DNA from 4 places in the Streptomyces sp. NPDC093510 genome. Region 3 is predicted to be linked to each of the others. Evidence: riboswitches for the same ligand, from Rfam matches in the RefSeq annotation. Region 3 holds a riboswitch; each other region holds the start of a gene.
The links. Region 3 has a riboswitch for cobalamin ahead of AB0N81_RS38670 (ABC transporter substrate-binding protein). Riboswitches for the same ligand answer to the same signal wherever they lie in the genome.
Positions count from the first base shown of each region.

Region 1: another riboswitch for cobalamin. It lies ahead of metE (5-methyltetrahydropteroyltriglutamate--homocysteine S-methyltransferase); the one in region 3 lies ahead of AB0N81_RS38670 (ABC transporter substrate-binding protein).
Region 2: another riboswitch for cobalamin. It lies ahead of AB0N81_RS07020 (ABC transporter substrate-binding protein); the one in region 3 lies ahead of AB0N81_RS38670 (ABC transporter substrate-binding protein).
Region 4: another riboswitch for cobalamin. It lies ahead of AB0N81_RS08850 (cobalamin biosynthesis protein); the one in region 3 lies ahead of AB0N81_RS38670 (ABC transporter substrate-binding protein).

Region 1 covers NZ_JBFBEE010000005.1:207,592-211,784, forward strand. The annotation lists gene AB0N81_RS10195 (hypothetical protein) at 1-560, shown strand, start outside; gene AB0N81_RS10200 (hypothetical protein) at 557-1,537, shown strand; cobalamin riboswitch at 1,616-1,837, shown strand; gene metE (5-methyltetrahydropteroyltriglutamate--homocysteine S-methyltransferase) at 2,001-4,193, shown strand, end outside.
Region 2 covers NZ_JBFBEE010000003.1:505,591-509,783, forward strand. The annotation lists gene AB0N81_RS07005 (HAD family hydrolase) at 1-518, opposite strand, end outside; gene AB0N81_RS07010 (helix-turn-helix domain-containing protein) at 685-1,551, shown strand; gene AB0N81_RS07015 (VOC family protein) at 1,548-1,997, shown strand; cobalamin riboswitch at 2,005-2,190, shown strand; gene AB0N81_RS07020 (ABC transporter substrate-binding protein) at 2,256-3,293, shown strand; gene AB0N81_RS07025 (iron chelate uptake ABC transporter family permease subunit) at 3,431-4,193, shown strand, end outside.
Region 3 covers NZ_JBFBEE010000039.1:3,249-7,441, forward strand. The annotation lists gene AB0N81_RS38660 (amino acid permease) at 286-1,794, shown strand; gene AB0N81_RS38665 (M67 family metallopeptidase) at 1,913-2,335, shown strand; cobalamin riboswitch at 2,308-2,466, shown strand; gene AB0N81_RS38670 (ABC transporter substrate-binding protein) at 2,510-3,484, shown strand; gene AB0N81_RS38675 (iron ABC transporter permease) at 3,481-4,193, shown strand, end outside.
Region 4 covers NZ_JBFBEE010000004.1:387,830-392,022, forward strand. The annotation lists gene AB0N81_RS08845 (cobyric acid synthase) at 1-1,460, opposite strand, end outside; gene AB0N81_RS08850 (cobalamin biosynthesis protein) at 1,457-2,410, opposite strand; cobalamin riboswitch at 2,520-2,653, opposite strand; gene AB0N81_RS08855 (hypothetical protein) at 2,773-2,997, opposite strand; gene AB0N81_RS08860 (inorganic phosphate transporter) at 3,010-4,193, opposite strand, start outside.

The DNA.
Region 1 (4,193 bases), on a different contig from region 3:
GGGACGGGCTGAACATCGCGGTCAGGGCCGAAGCGGGGTTGCGCGCGGCCGGTTACCGGCCGGGGACCGACGACTACCTCTGCAAGGACGGTGACGCCTTCGCGGTTCTGCAGCGCTTCGTCGCGTACCACCAGCGGCATCCCGGCGAGCCGGTGGTGCTGCGGTCCGCTCCCGCGGGTGTCGCGGCCTGCGGCAACACGATCAGCGCCACGGATCGCAGCGTCGCGCCGGGCGCGTCGATCGGCTTCTACGGCACGTGGCCCGACGCGCCGGACACCGTGGAGCTGCGTGCCGCGGAGCTGACGGCTCCGGTCGTCCTCGAACCCTTCGGCGACGAGGACGACAAGGTGCGGTGCTGCAAGGACGGGACGGTCACCGTCGACCTGCCGGGACCCGACCGCTTCGAGGGCCGGCGTCCGACGGTCATCGACGTGACGCTCGTGACGAAGAGCGGCGCGAGGGTGGCCAAGCAGGCGGCGTTCACCGTCGACTGGAGCGGCGTCCAGCAGTCTCCGTCGCCCTCCTCCGCGTCACCCATGTCCGGCGCCCTGCACCGATGACCGGGCCTCCTGAACCGCGGCCGCAACCCGGACCGCAACCGCCCGCCGACCCTGATCCGGCACCCCGGCCCTCCCCTGCCCCACAGCCCGCCCCAGCGCCGACTCCGGACCCCGCCCCGGGCCCGGCTCCAGCTCCGGCCCCGCCCCCGGCCCTCCCCGAACCCGCCATCGGCTGGGTCGAGATCGTCGGAGCCATCGGTTCCCTCGTCACTCTCCTGACCGCCGTCCTGTTCTACTTCGGCTGGGCGAGCACCGACGCCGAGACCAAAGCCCTCGGTCTGCGCGACACCGTCTTCCACTTCTCCACCAGCGACTACCTGCTGCGCAGCGTCGGGGCCCTCTACCTCCCGGCCTGGTGCGCGGCAGGCATCGCGCTCGGCGCGCTCGGACTGCTCCGCTGGGCGGCGGGCGAACCGGAACGGCTCGCCCGCGCCGTGCGCGTGCTGCGATTCGCGTGGGCGGTGCCCCTCGCCCTCGTACCGCTGTATCCGCTCAGTCCCTGGCTGTTCGACCTGTTGCTGCCGCTCACCACGATCGGCGGCTTCGCGCTCACCGCGTACGCCCGCACCCGTGACCGCCCGGACCTGCGCCTCTGGGGGCTCACGCTCTTCGTCTGTGTCCTGTCGCTGTTCTGGGCCGTGTCGACGTACGCGGCGATCGCGGGCCGCGGCCGGGCGGAGCTGACCGAGCGGACCCTGCTCAGCGGCGATTTCCCCGCCGTCGTCGTCTTCAGCGAGAAGGATCTGATGATCCGCGGCGGCGGCAGCTGCTTCCGCCGCGTCACCGACCAGGGCAGCCGGTACGCGTACGAGTACGGCGGGCTGCGTCTGTTCCACGTCTCCGGAGACCGCGTCTTTCTGGTTCCCCGCTACTGGACGCCCGAGGACGGCACCCTCTACGTCCTCAAGGAAGGGGCGGGACAGCGCGTCGACCTGCTCAGCGGCGCCGGGCGCCGGGCCCGGGAGTGTTCGGGATAGCCGGCCGGTCCGGCGCCGCGTGTCGCAGCTCACCTTTCGGATCCGGTCCCGGCCCGGCCCGCCTGCGGACGGCGCCGTATGGTGATCAGTGCAGCTGGTTCGCCCCGTCCGCCAGGCGGGAGCGTCGTAAGAGGGAACCCGGTGAGAATCCGGGACTGCCCCGCAGCGGTGAGCGGGAACGACCGCCGTCACACGCACTGGGACCGGAGACCGGTCCCGGGAAGCGACGGCCAGTAGGTGTCCTCCCCCGTGAGGATGTGCCCGCGAGTCCGAAGACCTGCCCGCTGTCCGCGCACGAACCGTTTCGGGCGCGGACATCCCGGTGACCTCGAGGGCGGGTCGGCGCACATATCGGACGGACGACCGCGCCACCGCGCGCACTCGTACTGTCCGGTAGGTCGCCCCTTCGCGCTCTCGTCCCGTCCCCGGGATCTCAGGGATTCATCTCGCGAAGGAGATCTCCGTGACCAGCAGGACCGCAGCCGCGGCAGCACGAGCCACCGTGTACGGCTACCCCCGTCAGGGCCGCAACCGCGAACTGAAGAAGGCGATCGAGGGCTACTGGAAGGGCCGTGTCACCGCTGACGCCCTCCGTACCGCCTCCGCCGCACTGCGCCGGGCCAACTGGCGGGAGCTCGCCGACGCCGGCATCGGCGAAGTTCCGACCGGCGACTTCTCGCACTACGACCACGTTCTGGACACCACCGTCATGGTCGGCGCCGTCCCCGAACGGCACCGCGCCGCGGTCGACACGGACCCGCTCGACGGCTATTTCGCGATGGCGCGCGGCACGCAGGACGTGGCGCCGCTGGAGATGACGAAGTGGTTCGACACCAACTATCACTACCTCGTGCCGGAGTTGGGGCCGGGGACGGTGTTCAGCGCCGACTCCACCAAGCAGGTCACCGAGTTCGAGGAGGCGCGGGCGCTGGGTCTTTCGGCCCGGCCCGTCCTCGTCGGCCCGGTCACCTACCTGCTGCTGGCCAAGCCCGCGCCCGGTGTGGCCGCCGACTTCGATCCGCTGACCCTCCTCGACCGTCTCCTGCCGGTGTACGCCGAGGTGCTCGCGGACCTGCGGGCGGCGGGCGCCGAGTGGGTGCAGCTCGACGAGCCCGCCCTCGTCCAGGACCGCACGCCGGCCGAACTGAACGCCGCCGAGCGCGCCTACCGCGACCTGGGCGCCCTCACGGACCGCCCCAAGCTGCTTGTCGCCTCGTACTTCGACCGGCTCGGCGATGCCCTGCCGGTGCTCGCGAAGGCCCCGGTCGACGGCCTCGCCCTCGATTTCACCGAGGCGGCCGCCGCCAACCTCGACGCGCTCGCCGCCGTCGGCGGGCTGCCTGGCAAGCGGCTGGTCGCCGGTGTCGTCAACGGCCGCAACATCTGGGTCAACGACCTGGAGCAGTCGCTCGCCACCCTCGGCACCCTGCTCGGCCTCGCCGACCGGGTCGACGTCGCCGCCTCCTGCTCGCTCCTCCACGTTCCCATCGACACCGCCCTCGAACGTGACATCGAGCCACAGATCCTGCGCTGGCTGGCCTTCGCCCGCCAGAAGACCGGCGAGATCGTGACCCTCGCCCGGGGCCTGGCCCAGGGCACCGACACGATCTCCACCCAACTCGCCGCGAACCGCGCTGATCTGGCCTCCCGGGCGGGCTCCCCCATCACCCGCGACCCGGCCGTCCGAGCCCGTACCGGAGCCGTCACCGGCGCCGACGCCCGGCGTTCCCAGCCGTACGCGGAGCGGGCTGCTGCCCAGCGCGCCGCCCTCGGCCTCCCGCTCCTGCCGACGACGACCATCGGCTCCTTCCCGCAGACCGGTGAACTGCGGTCCGCCCGCGCCGATCTGCGGGCCGGGCGGATCGACGGCGCCGGGTACGAGGAGCGCATCAGGGCCGAGATCCGGGAAGTGATCGCCTTCCAGGAGAAGACGGGCATCGACGTCCTGGTGCACGGCGAGCCCGAGCGCAACGACATGGTGCAGTACTTCGCCGAGCAGCTCACCGGCTACCTCGCCACACAGCACGGCTGGGTCCAGTCGTACGGCACCCGCTATGTGCGGCCGCCGATCCTCGCCGGTGACATCTCCCGTCCCGAGCCGATGACGGTGCGCTGGACGACGTACGCCCAATCCCTGACCGGCCGTCCCGTCAAGGGCATGCTCACCGGCCCCGTCACCATGCTGGCGTGGTCGTTCGTCCGCGACGACCAGCCGCTCGGCGACACCGCACGGCAGGTGGCCCTCGCCCTGCGCGACGAGGTCGACGACCTGGAAAGGGCGGGGACCCGGGTCATCCAGGTCGACGAACCCGCGCTGCGCGAGACGTTGCCGCTGCGCGCCGCCGACCACCCCGGCTATCTGGCGTGGGCCACGGAGTCGTTCCGTCTCACCACCAGCGGGGTGCGTCCGGACACGCAGATCCACACGCACATGTGCTACGCCGAGTTCGGCGACGTCGTCCAGGCCATCGACGACCTCGACGCCGACGTCATCAGCCTGGAGGCGGCCCGCTCCCACATGCAGGTCGCGCGCGAACTCGCCGCCCACGGGTACCCGCGCGAGGCGGGACCCGGTGTGTACGACATCCACTCCCCGCGCGTGCCGAGCGCCGAGGAGGCAGCGGCCTTGCTGCGCAAGGGACTTGACGCCATTCCC
Region 2 (4,193 bases), on a different contig from region 3:
TAGTACTCGGCGGGGATCGGCTTCTTGTACGCGAGGAGCTCGTCGACGTACCCCTTGAGCTCTTTCAGCGTGAAGCCGGAGAAGATCTGCGCGGCCCACGGGTAGCAGACCTGGTCGTCCACCTCGCACAGCCGGTTGTAGTAGCTGTAGAGGCTCTCCTTGTGCCCTGCCTTGTCCTTGAAGGGGATGACCTTCAGGGACGGGTCCATCGTCTTGCGCGTGAGGACGCCCTTCATCTCCAGGAAGGGGAGCAGCGACTCCTCCAGGTCGTTGCGGTACGTCGTGTTGTCCGCGTCGAAGACGGCGTACGCGCCCTTGTGTCCGTTCTCCGCGATGACCTTGCCGAGCTTCTTCGCAACGGGCTTCGGCCAGTGCGACAGCTCGCGGGCGGTGGCCGCCGAGGTGCCGGCGGCGGTCGCCTCGCTCGTCGGCCACAGTGCGCTGCCCGCGAGGACGGCGGCGGCCAGCGCGCCCGTGGTGCCGATGACGGCCAGCTTGCCCTTTGCCCGTACTGCCATGTCTCTACGTCCCTGCCGTTCCCTGAGAGCGATGCGCGGCCCCGTCCGGAGCGGCGCGCAATGCTATGGGGCGCGGCAGGCATTTCCCATGATCGAAGTCACCGGGGCGCGGCGGCATGAGGCAGGTGAACACGGGTAGCGGAGGGGCTCCGCGCATACTGGGTCCATGGGCTCCCGTGAGTTCGTCCGGGCCGTTCCGCGGCTCGACGGCATGGTCGTCTCCGCGGTCGGCTACCGCACCGCGGGGCAGCGGCCCGCCCTGCACCGGGGCCTCCCGTCGCCGTACCTGACGGTGATCTTCTCGCTGGACGGGCCCATCGCCACCGGCGGCACTCCCGACCAGGCCACGGGCCCGCGGGCCGCGCGCACCGACATCGTCGTGGGCGGCCTGCACCAGAGCCCGGCGTACGTCGTCCAGCCCGAGCACGAGGCGGGCATCCAGCTCGCCGTGCACCCTCTCGCGGCCCGCCCGCTCCTCGGCCTGCCCGCCGCCGAACTGGCCGGACAGCTCGTCGTCGGCGGCACCGACGTCTTCGGCGACCACGCCGCCGAGGTCCGCGAGCGCCTGTGCGAGCTGGACCGCTGGGAGGACCGCTTCACCCTCCTGTCGGCCTACCTGAGGCGGTGCGCCGTCCCGGACCGCGCCGCCTCCGTACGGCCGGAGGTCGCCGAGGCCTGGGCGTGGCTGGCCCGGCACCGGGGCGCGGGCACCCTCGGCGGCCTGTCCCGGCACGTCGCGCTCAGCGAGCGCAGGCTGACCACGCTGTTCCGCGCCGAGACCGGGCTGAGCCCCAAGCAGGCCGCCCGCCTGATGCGGTTCCAGCACGCCAAGGCCGCCATGGTCCGGGCCGTCGCGGCGGGCGGCCCGCCGGACCTCGCCCGGGTCGCCGCCGACACCGGCTACTACGACCACTCCCACCTCGTACGCGACTTCCGGCAGTACACGGAGGCAAGCCCGACGCGATGGCTGGCCGAAGAGTGCCGGAATATCCAAGCCGGGGCACACGACGCGGGAGAAGAGTGGGACACATGAACACCACACCGGACACCACACAGCACCAGCCGCTCACCACACCCGCCCCCGCCATCTGGCCGGCCCTCCAGGCCGAGGACGCCCCCGCGCTGATCGACTTCCTCGTCGGCACCGTCGGCTTCCTGCGCACCGCCGTCTACGAGGACGGCGGCCGCGTCGCCCACGCCCAGCTCGACTGGCCCGAGGGCGGCGGCATCATGCTCGGCTCGTACGACCCCGAGTCGGCCTCCGAGGCCTGCGGCACGCCGGGCACCTCCGGCGCCTACATCGTCACCGACCAGGTCGACGCCCTGTACGAGCGCCTCACCGCGGCCGGCGTCAGGATCACCGCTGAGATCGAGGACAAGCCGTACGGGAGTCGTGAGTTCGGTATCGCCGATCCCGAGGGAAACCGCTGGTCCTTCGGCACCTACCGCGGCGAGCCGAGGCCCGGGCCGACCCCGTGAAGGAGCGTGATAACTTGCGCAAGCCAGTCAAACCCACACCTGGGCCAGGGAATCCGGTGCGAATCCGGAACTGACGCGCAGCGGTGAGGGGGACGGGCGGGGCCACGGCCACTGGACGTCGCAAGACGCCCGGGAAGGCGCCCCGCCCGGCCGATCCCGAGTCCGAAGACCTGCTGGCGCCCTCCGGCCGCTCACCCGGCGGCGGGGGTCCGACGCAGGCCAGGCTCCGCGTATGAGCCGTGACACTCAAGGGATCACGTGTCCTCGACAGCCCGTATATCCGCCCTCCTCTGTGCCTGCCTGTTCGCGCTCACCGCGTGCGGCGACGGCTCCGCACAGAAGTCCGCGGGCAAGAGCGCCGACGGCTACCCGGTCACGGTCGCCTCCTGCGGCAAGGAGGCGAAGGTCGAGGCACCGCCGCAGCGGGCCGTCTCCCTCGACCAGGGCTCCACGGAGATCCTCCTCTCCCTCGGCCTCGCCGACCGCATGGCGGGCACCGGCACCTGGACCGACCCGGTCCTGAAGGGCCTGGAGAAGGACAACGCGAAGGTGGAGCGGCTCGCCGACCGCTACCCGTCGCTGGAGAAGGTCCTCGCCAAGGAGCCGGACTTCGTCAGCGCCTCCTTCCTCTACACGGTCGGCAAGGGCGGCGTCGCCGACCGCGCGAAGTTCGACGACCTCGGCGTCCCCGTCTACGTCTCGCCCACCGACTGCGCGGGCAAGGACAACAACGGCGACGGCGACGGCAAACGCGTCAAGACCCTCACCATGGACACCGTCTACGACGAGGTGCGCGACCTGGCGAAGGTGTTCCACGTCGAGCGGCGCGGCGAGAAGCTGGTCGCCGACATGAAGCGCCGGGTCACGAAGGCGACGAAGGACATCGACAAGGCAGCCGCCGCGGACACCACGCTCCTGTACTGGTTCGCCAACTCCGACGCCCCGTACATGGCGGGCTGCTGCGGCGCGCCCGGCATCATCACCCGCGAACTCGGCACGAAGAACGTCTTCGACGACACCCGCGAGGAATGGCCCCAGATCAACTGGGAGACCGTCGCCGACCGCGACCCCGACGTCCTCGTCATCGGCGACCTCACCCGCAAGTCGCAGTCCGCCGAGAGCGCGGCGGCGAAGATCAAGTTCCTGGAGTCCAACCCGGCGACCAAGAACCTGACCGCCGTGAAGAAGAAGCGGTACGTCCTGCTCAGCGGCCAGGCCATGAACCCCACGATCCGCACGGTCGACGGCATCGAACAGGTCGCCGCGGGCCTGCGGAAGTTCGGGCTGGTCAAGTGAGGGAGGCCGCGCCCGGCGTTCGGGACGGCGTTCGGCAGGGCAGTGGGGACGCCGGCGTACAGGAGGACGTGCCGGACGGCGTACGGAAGGGTGTGCGGCAGGCGCTCCTGTGGCCGGCCGGGGTCGCCGCGCTCGTGATGTCCGTGTCCGTGGCGGTCACCATCGGCCCCGCCGACATCTCCGTGCCCGACGTGTGGGCGACCGTCGCCGCCCACCTCGGCTGGGGCGAGAGCCCGCTCAGCCCGATCAGGGACGGCATCGTCTGGAACCTGCGGATGCCGCGCACCCTGCTCGCCGCGGTGTGCGGCGCGGGCCTCGCGGTCTGCGGGGCGGTCATGCAGTCCCTGCTCCGCAACCCCCTCGCCGACCCCTTCGTGCTGGGAGTCTCGTCCGGGGCGTCCACGGGAGCGGTCGCGGTCGTCGTCCTCGGCGTCGGCGGGGGAGTGGTGTCGGTCTCCGCGGGCGCCTTCGCGGGCGCGCTCTGCTCCTTCGCGCTGGTCCTGCTCCTGAGCCACACGCTGGGCGACACGACGGACCGCGTCGTGCTGTCCGGCGTCGCGGCCATGCAGCTCTTCTCCGCGCTCACGTCGTTCGTCGTCCTCACGGCGGGCGACGCGGAGACCACCCGGGGCATCCTGTTCTGGCTCCTCGGCTCGCTCAGCGGGATCGGCTGGACGGACGTCTGGCTGTGCGCGGCGGTGCTCGCGGTGGCACTGGCCGTCTGCCTCGGCCACGCCCGCACCCTCGACGCCTTCGCGTTCGGCCCGGAGGCCGCGGCGGCGCTGGGCGTCCGGGTGGCCCGCACGCGGCTCGTCCTGCTCTGCACGACCGCTCTGCTGACCGCCGCCCTGGTCAGCTCGGCGGGCGCCATCGGCTTCGTCGGCCTGGTCCTGCCGCACG
Region 3 (4,193 bases):
TCTCAAATCCGGATAACGATCCCGTCACTTCATTGCCCGCCTTTGTGGTGTCAAGTGCACTTTGTCCGCTTCTCCCTGTGGTGTGCGTCACAGGTGGCTCATTCCCTCACTGTTGCCGCCGTGATAAATCTTCACGACCACTCGGCTACGCCACCCATGTCGCCGAGGGCGCTCGAGCCGGCAGACCGCCGGTAGCACTCCATTCGTATCCGGGGGGATCAGGACCTGATCCGCAGCCACAACGCAGATGTGCGGGCGCGGATCAGCATGGAGAAAGGCGTCACCATGACCTCAGTGCAGGTCGAAGAGCAGCACGACGAGCACGGCGGCAACGGTGTCGCGCAGGACGGCTCGTCCGGCGAGGGTTACCAGCGCGGGCTCGGAGCCCGGCAGATCCAGATGATCGCGATCGGCGGTGCCATCGGCACCGGCCTGTTCCTCGGCGCGGGCAAGGCCATCCACAAGGCCGGCCCCAGCCTCATCCTGGCGTACGCCATCGCGGGCCTCGTCATCTTCTTCATCATGCGGGCGCTCGGCGAGCTCCTCATGTACCGGCCCGTGTCCGGCTCCTTCTCGGAGTACGCACGCGAGTTCATGGGCCCGTTCTTCGGATTCGTGACCGGCTGGACGTACTGGCTCTTCTGGGTCGTCACCGGCATCACGGAAGTGACAGCGGCCGCCCAGTACATGCAGTACTGGACACATGGCTCCGTCCCACAATGGGCGTACGCGCTGATCTTCACCGTCATCCTGTACGGCGCGAACCTCATCTCCGTGAAGCTCTTCGGTGAGCTGGAGTTCTGGTTCTCGATGGTCAAGGTCACCGCCATCATCGGCATGATCCTGATCTGCATCGGCATCCTCACCATCGGCTTCTCCGACGCCGGTGACACCGCGACCGTGGCCCACCTGTGGAACCAGGGCGGTTTCTTCCCCAACGGCATCGGCTCCACGCTGATGACCCTGCAGATCGTGATGTTCGCCTTCCTCGCCGTCGAGCTCGTCGGCGTCACCGCGGGCGAGTCCAAGGACCCGAAGACCGTCCTGCCCAAGGCCATCAACACCGTGCCGTGGCGCATCGCCGTCTTCTACGTCGGCGCGCTCATCATGATCCTGTCGGTCGTCCCGTGGACGCACTTCCAGCCCGGCGTCTCGCCGTTCGTCGCGGCCTTCGAGAAGATGGGCCTCGGCGTCGGCGCCGCGATCGTGAACTTCGTGGTCCTCACCGCCGCACTCTCCTCCTGCAACTCCGGCATGTACTCCACCGGCCGCATGCTGCGCGACCTCGCGCTCAACGGCCAGGGCCCGAAGTTCTTCACCAAGCTCACGAAGAACGGCCTGCCGCTGATCGGCACCACGGCCTCCGCCGCGTTCATGCTGGTCGGCGTCTGGATCAACTACCAGTGGCCGGGCGAGGCGTTCAACTACGTCGTCTCCTTCGCGACCATCTCCGGCATGTGGGCCTGGATCATGATCCTGGCCTGCCAGATCCGCTACCGCCGCAAGGCCGACCGCGGCGAGCTGCCGCAGTCCACCTTCCGGGCCCCGGGCGCCCCGTACACGAGCTGGTTCGCCCTCCTCTTCATCGGCATGGTCATCGTGATGATGGGCGTCGACAAGGACGCGCGGATCTCCCTGTACGCCGCTCCGGTCTGGGCCGCGATCCTCACGGTCGCCTACCTGGTCCTCAAGAGCCGCAACCCGCAGGCCGCGGCGTTCAACAAGCGGAAGTTCGGCCTCTCCGAGGACGCCTCCGCCGGTGCCTCCGACGGCGACCGCCTCTCCAAGGACTGACCGCCTCTCCAAGGCTGACCGCCAGGACTGACCGGCTCCCCAAGGCCGCTGTCCAGCATTCGGGCCCGCTCGTACCACACTTCGGTACGGGTGGGCCCCTCTGCTTATCCTGGCTGCCATGCTGACCATCACCCAGGCCCTTTACGACCAGATCGTCGCGCACGCGCGCCAGGACCACCCCGACGAGGCCTGCGGCATGGTCGCGGGCCCGGAGGGCACCGGCCGCCCCGAGCGGTTCATCCCGATGCTGAACGCCGCGCGCTCGCCCACGTTCTACGAGTTCGACTCGGGTGACCTGCTCAAGCTCTACCGCGAGCTCGACGACCGCGACGAGGAGCCCGTGATCGTCTACCACTCGCACACCGCGACCGAGGCCTACCCCTCGCGCACCGACATCACGTACGCCAACGAACCCGGCGCCCACTACGTCCTGGTCTCCACCGCGGACACCGACGACGCGGGCCCCTTCCAGTTCCGCTCGTTCCGGATCGTGGACGGAGAGGTCACCGAGGAAGAGGTAAAGGTCGTACAGGCATACTGAGCTTTACTCACGAGGGCGGCGGGAGCCAGGAAGCCGGTGCGAACCCGGCACGGTCCCGCCACTGTGACCCCGCCCCCCGGCACGCGCCGGGGCGGGGGAGTCAGGAACTGACCTGCCGCCCTTCTCCACGCAACGCAGGGGACGCGGAAATCCCCTGGAGGAGGCAGTTCAGCCATGTCCCGCCCGATACGCGCCCTGGCCGCCGCGGCCCTGCTCGTCCCGCTCGCCGCGTGCTCGTCCTCGGACTCCGGCCGTGACGCGAAGCCCGCGGCCAAGGCCGCCGGATTCCCGTACACCGTCACCAACTGCGGCGTGAGGACGACGTACGACGCACCGCCGAAGCGCGCCGTCACCATGAACCAGCACACCACCGAAGTGATGCTGGAACTCGGCCTCAAGGACCACATCGCGGGCACCGCCTACCTCGACGACAAGGTCCTCCCGAAGTATGAGAAGGCGTACGGCTCGATCCCCGTGCTCGCCAAGGAGTACCCCTCCTACGAGAAGCTGCTCGCCGCCAACCCCGACTTCGTCTACGGCGGATACGCGAGCGCCTTCCTCGCCGGTGAGGGCCGCAGCCGCTCGGCGCTCGCCAAGTCCGGCATCGAAAGCCGCCTCAACGTAGAGGGCTGCGCCAAGAAGTCCGTCTCCATGGACGACGTCTACCGCGAGATCCGCGAGGTCGGCTCCACCTTCGGGGTGCGGGCCCGCGCCGACAAGTGGGTGAAGGGCGCCCAGCGCGAACTGGCCGCCACCGCCGAGAAGACGAAGGCCAAGGCCAAGGGCGGAAAGCCGCTCTCCGTCTTCGTCTACGACAGCGGCGACAAGACCGCGTTCACGGCGGGCGGCCGCGGTATCGGCAACGACATCATCGAGCGGGCGGGCGGCCGCAACATCTTCGCCCACGTCGACAAGTCCTTCAGCGACGCGTCCTGGGAGACCGTCGTGAAGAACAGGCCCGAGGCCATCGTGATCCTCGACTACGGCGCCACGACCGTCGCCCAGAAGAAGAAGCGGCTCCTGGACGACCCGGTCCTCCAGGACGTCCCCGCCATCAAGAACAAGCGCTTCGCGGTCCTGCCGCTCTCGGACATGGTCACGGGAGTACGAGCACCCGAGGCGGTGAGGAAGCTGGCGGCACAGCTGTGAAGCGACTGCGCTACACCACGGTCACCGCGACGCTCTGCGCGGCTCTCGCGGTGGCCCTCGTGGCCGGACTCGCCCTCGGCTCCGTCCGCATCCCCACCGCCGACGTCCTGGAGATCCTCACAGGCCGCGCGGAACCCTCCCCGTTCCGGACCATCGTGCTGGACGTCCGCCTCCCCAGAGTCCTGCTCGGGGCGACCGTGGGGGCCGGACTCGCCGTCATCGGCACCGTCCTCCAGGCCCTCGTCCGCAACCCGCTCGCCGACCCGTTCCTGCTCGGCGTCTCCTCGGGCGCCTCCGTCGGCGCCGTCTGCGCGATCGTCCTCGGCGGCGTCTTCGGACTCGGCGCGAGCCTGTCGACCACCGTCACGATCCCCGCCGCCTCCTTCGCGGGCGCCCTGCTCTCCCTGATCCTCGTCTACGCCCTGGCCAGGAGCGGCGGCGGCTTCGCCACCGGGCGCCTGATCCTCGCCGGCGTCGCCGTCTCGTACATCCTGACCGCGCTGACCAGCCTCATCCTCGTCACCGCCGACAGCGCGGACCACCTCAAGGAAGTCCTGTACTGGACGCTGGGCGGCCTCGGCAGCGCCCGCTGGGACATGCTCGCCCTGCCCTGCGCCACCCTCGTCGCAGGCACGGCCCTCCTGATGTCCATGGCCCGGCCCCTCGACCTGCTCCTCGCGGGGGAGGAGGGCGCCACCGTCCTCGGCCT
Region 4 (4,193 bases), on a different contig from region 3:
TTCTCGATCAGGTCCAGGAGTCCGTCCGTGTCCGCGTGTTCTTCGATCAGGTCGCCGAGCAGGTCTAGCTGTTCCTCCCGCAGGGTGGCGAAGCTGGTGTCTGGGGCCGGCACGAAACGGCGTCCGGCCGCGCGGGCGACCTCGGCGAGGAACCGGCGCCGGAACGCGTCGCTCTCCAGCGACCCGTGCCAGTGCGTGCCCCACACCTCGCCGACCCGGCAGCCGTCCAGGAAGGTCTCCCCGCCCGCGACGTCGGCCACGCCGTGATGGATCTCGTACCCCTCGACGCGCTCCCCGAGGGCCTCGCCCACCGGCCGCGCGAGGGTCTTCTCGCGGGCGAACCGCACCCGCACGGGCAGCAGCCCGAGCCCGTCGACGGACCCGGCACGCGACTCGACCTCGTCCTCGATGTGCTCGCCGAGGACCTGGAAGCCGCCGCAGATGCCGAGCACGGGCCGCCCCTCGGCGGCGCGGCGCGCGAGGGCGTCCGCGAGGCCGCGCTCGCGCAGCCACTGAAGGGCGCGCACGGTCCCGCGCGTGCCCGGTACGACGACGAGGTCGGCGTCGACGAGCTCCTCCGCCCGGTCCACGAACCGCACGACGACGCCCGGCTCGGCGGCCAGCGCGTCGACGTCCGTGAAGTTGGACATCAGCGGCACGGCGCACACGGCGACCCGCAGCACGTCCTCGCCGACCGGCGGCGCCACCACGGACTCCCGCACCGCACCCCGCAGGGAGACCCGCAGGCCGTCCTCCTCGTCGATGCCGAGCCCGTGCTGGAACGGCAGCACGCCGTACGTACGCCGCCCGGTGAGCCCGAGCAGCATGTCGAGACCGGGCTCGAGGAGGGAGACGTCCCCACGGAACTTGTTCACCAGGTAGCCGGCGACGAGCTCCTGGTCGGCCGCGCTCAGCAGCGCCGTCGTCCCGAAGAACGACGCGAAGACCCCGCCCCGGTCGATGTCCCCGACGACGAGCACGGGGAAGCGGGCGGCGCGCGCGATGCCCATGTTCACGATGTCGGTGCGCCGCAGGTTGATCTCGGCGGGACTGCCCGCGCCCTCACAGATCACGGCGTCATAGCTGCCCCGCAGCTCCTCCAGACACCCCACGACGGTGTCGAGCAGCGCCGCCTGCCGCCCTCCGTGGTAGCCGCGGGCGCTCATCTCGCCCACCGGCTTGCCCATCAGCACGACCTGGCTGGAGCGGTCGCCGCCGGGCTTGAGCAGCACGGGATTCATCAGCGCGCTCGGCTCGACGCGGGCGGCCTGCGCCTGCATGGCCTGCGCCCGCCCGATCTCGGCGCCCTCGCGGGTGACGAAGGAGTTGAGGGACATGTTCTGCGCCTTGAACGGCGCGACGGACACACCCTTGCGGGTCAGCCACCGGCAGATGCCCGCGGTGACGACGCTCTTCCCGGCGTCCGAGGTGGTCCCTGCGACGAGCAGCCCACCACTCATACGTTTCTCCCTGACTTTGCCGACCGCAGCGCCAGGCGGGCGGTCACCGAGGCGCCTAGAGCCAGCCAGCTCACGCACCGGGAAAGCTTCACTGCCCGCTCGATGTCGGCCACGCCCACGTCACGCCCGTCCGTGTTCAGCACGGGCCGGTGCTCGACCCGTCCCGCGTACGACAGGGTCCCGCCGAGCCGGACGCCCAGCGCCCCGGCGAAGGCGGCCTCGACGGGTCCGGCGTTGGGGCTCGGATGCTTCGCGGCGTCCGCGCGCCACGCCCGCACCGCCCCCGAGGGTGACTCCCCGGCCAGCGCGGCCAGCACGGCGGTGAGCCGCGCCCCCGGCCAGCCGAAGACGTCGTCGAGCCGCGCGGAGGCCCAGCCGTAGCGCCGGTACCGCGACGACTTGTGCCCGACCATCGCGTCGAGCGTGTTCACGGCACGGAAGGCGACGAGCCCCGGCACCCCGCCGAAGGCGCCCCACACGAGCGCCCCCACCACCGCGTCGGACGTGTTCTCGGCGACGGACTCCACGACGGCCCGCGCGATGCCGTCGGCGTCCAGCGCCTGCGGGTCCCGCCCGCACAGATGCGGCAGCCGCTCCCGCGCGACCTCGACGTCGCCGGCCTCCAGCGCCCCGCCGATCGCCCGCGCCTCACGGCCGAGCGAGGTCCCGCCGACCACGGCCCAGGTCGCGGCGGCGGTCAGCGCCACGGACCCGGCACGTGACCGGCGTACGAGAGAAGAGGCGAGGACGGCGGCGCCCGCCGCACCCCCGGCGCACACCACGGCGTGCAGCGCGCCCCACCCGCGGTGGTCGCGCCACAGCACCCGTTCGACGGCACCCGCCGCCCGTCCGAACGCGGCGACAGGATGGCCACGGCGGGGATCGCCGAGCAGCAGGTCACCGAGGAGTCCGGCGGCGGCGCCGTACGCGAAGTCGCGATCGGCACTCATGGGCTCAGCCCGCCGCTGCGCTGAGGAGGGAACTCGTACTCAGAGAAGGAACCGGCAACGGGCGGCCGAGCATGGCGATATGTCCTCACTCAGGGTGTCCGCGCCCTGGTTCGACGTGATCGGCGGCGAGAGTTCCTGGCTCGCGGGGAGGTCTCTCCCCGGTGACAGTGGCGGGACCGCGCCGGATTCGCACCGGCTTCCTCTTCTGCCGCCGTAGTTGGCCCCGGCAGTCCACCACGCCCCGCGAATGCCCGTCAACTCGCCGTTGACCTGCGGTGGGAGAGTGTGTTGGGGCCCACATACAAGAGTGGGGCGCGGAGCGTTTTCGCACGCTCCGCGCCCCACCCGGGAACGCTGCTGTGTCAGGCGACGATCAGATAGATCCCGTACGCCACGGCCGCCGCGCACAGGGCGAAGCAGGCGTACGCGCCGGTGCGGGCCATGGCCGCGGAGCCGCCGGTGGAGGAGGCCGCCCGCTCCTGCTGGGAGAGGCCGACGATCCCGAGGGTGAACAGGCCCACCAGGGCCACGGTCACCACGAGGCTGACTCCGAAGACGGAGCCGAGAGCTGCCCAGTCGATGCTCATGGTCGTCTGTCCTTACACCGTCGCCGGCCTGGCGGGGTCCGCCATGGCGCCGGTCGTGGTCGTGGTCGGGGCCGAGAGGGTGGCCTTGACGGCCTCGTCCGGGCCGGTCATGGCGGCCGTCGTGCCCACCGGGGGCGGGCTGACGGCGGCGATCGCGGTGGTGACGACGCCCGCGGGCTCGGCGGCCGTGGTGCCGTCGTGGCGGATCTCGTCGTCGGTGACGTTGGTGTGGGTGACGGCGTTGCGCCGCGAGAGCGCCCAGATGACGGCGGAGCCCGCGACCAGGAGCGCGGCGGTGACCGCGACGCCCCAGGGGCCCTGCTGGGTGAGGAACTCGGCGCCCGCGCCGACCAGACCGGCGGCCGGCAGGGTCAGACCCCAGGCGATGAACATCCGGGTCGCGGTCGACCAGCGGACCACGCCGCCCTTGCGGCCGAGGCCCGCGCCCATCACGGCGCCGGAGCAGGACTGGGTGGTGGAGAGCGAGAAGCCCAGGTGCGAGGAGGCCAGGATGACCGTCGCGGCGCTGGTCTGGGCGGCGAAGCCCTGCTGCGGCTGGAGGTCGGTGAGGCCCTTGCCCATGGTGCGGATGATGCGCCAGCCGCCGAGGTACGTGCCGAGGGCGATGGCCACACCGGCCGAGACGATGACCCACATCGGGGGGTTCGCGCCGGGGTTCAGGACGCCGCCGGTGACCAGGGCGAGCGTGATGATGCCCATGGTCTTCTGCGCGTCGTTGGTGCCGTGGGCCAGCGAGACGAGGCCCGCGGAGGCGATCTGGCCCGCGCGGTAGCCCTTGGCGGTGGCCTTGGTGTCGGTGTTGCGGCCGATCCGGTACGTCAGGCGTGTGGCCAGCGCAGCGGCGAGACCCGCCACGAGCGGCGCGGCGAGGGCCGGGATCAGGATCTTGGTGACGACGGTGCCGCCGTTGATCGACGACCAGCCCATCGACATGACCGCGGCACCGATGAGGCCGCCGAAGAGCGCGTGGGAGGAGCTGGAGGGCAGGCCGACCAGCCAGGTCAGGAGGTTCCAGAGAATCGCGCCGACGAGCGCGGCGAAGATCACCTCGGTTTTGAGGCCGTCCTCGTTGACGATGCCGCCTGAGATCGTCTTGGCGACTTCGACGGAGAGGAAGGCTCCGACGAGGTTGAGCACGGCGGACATGGCCACCGCCGTCTTGGGCTTGAGAGCGC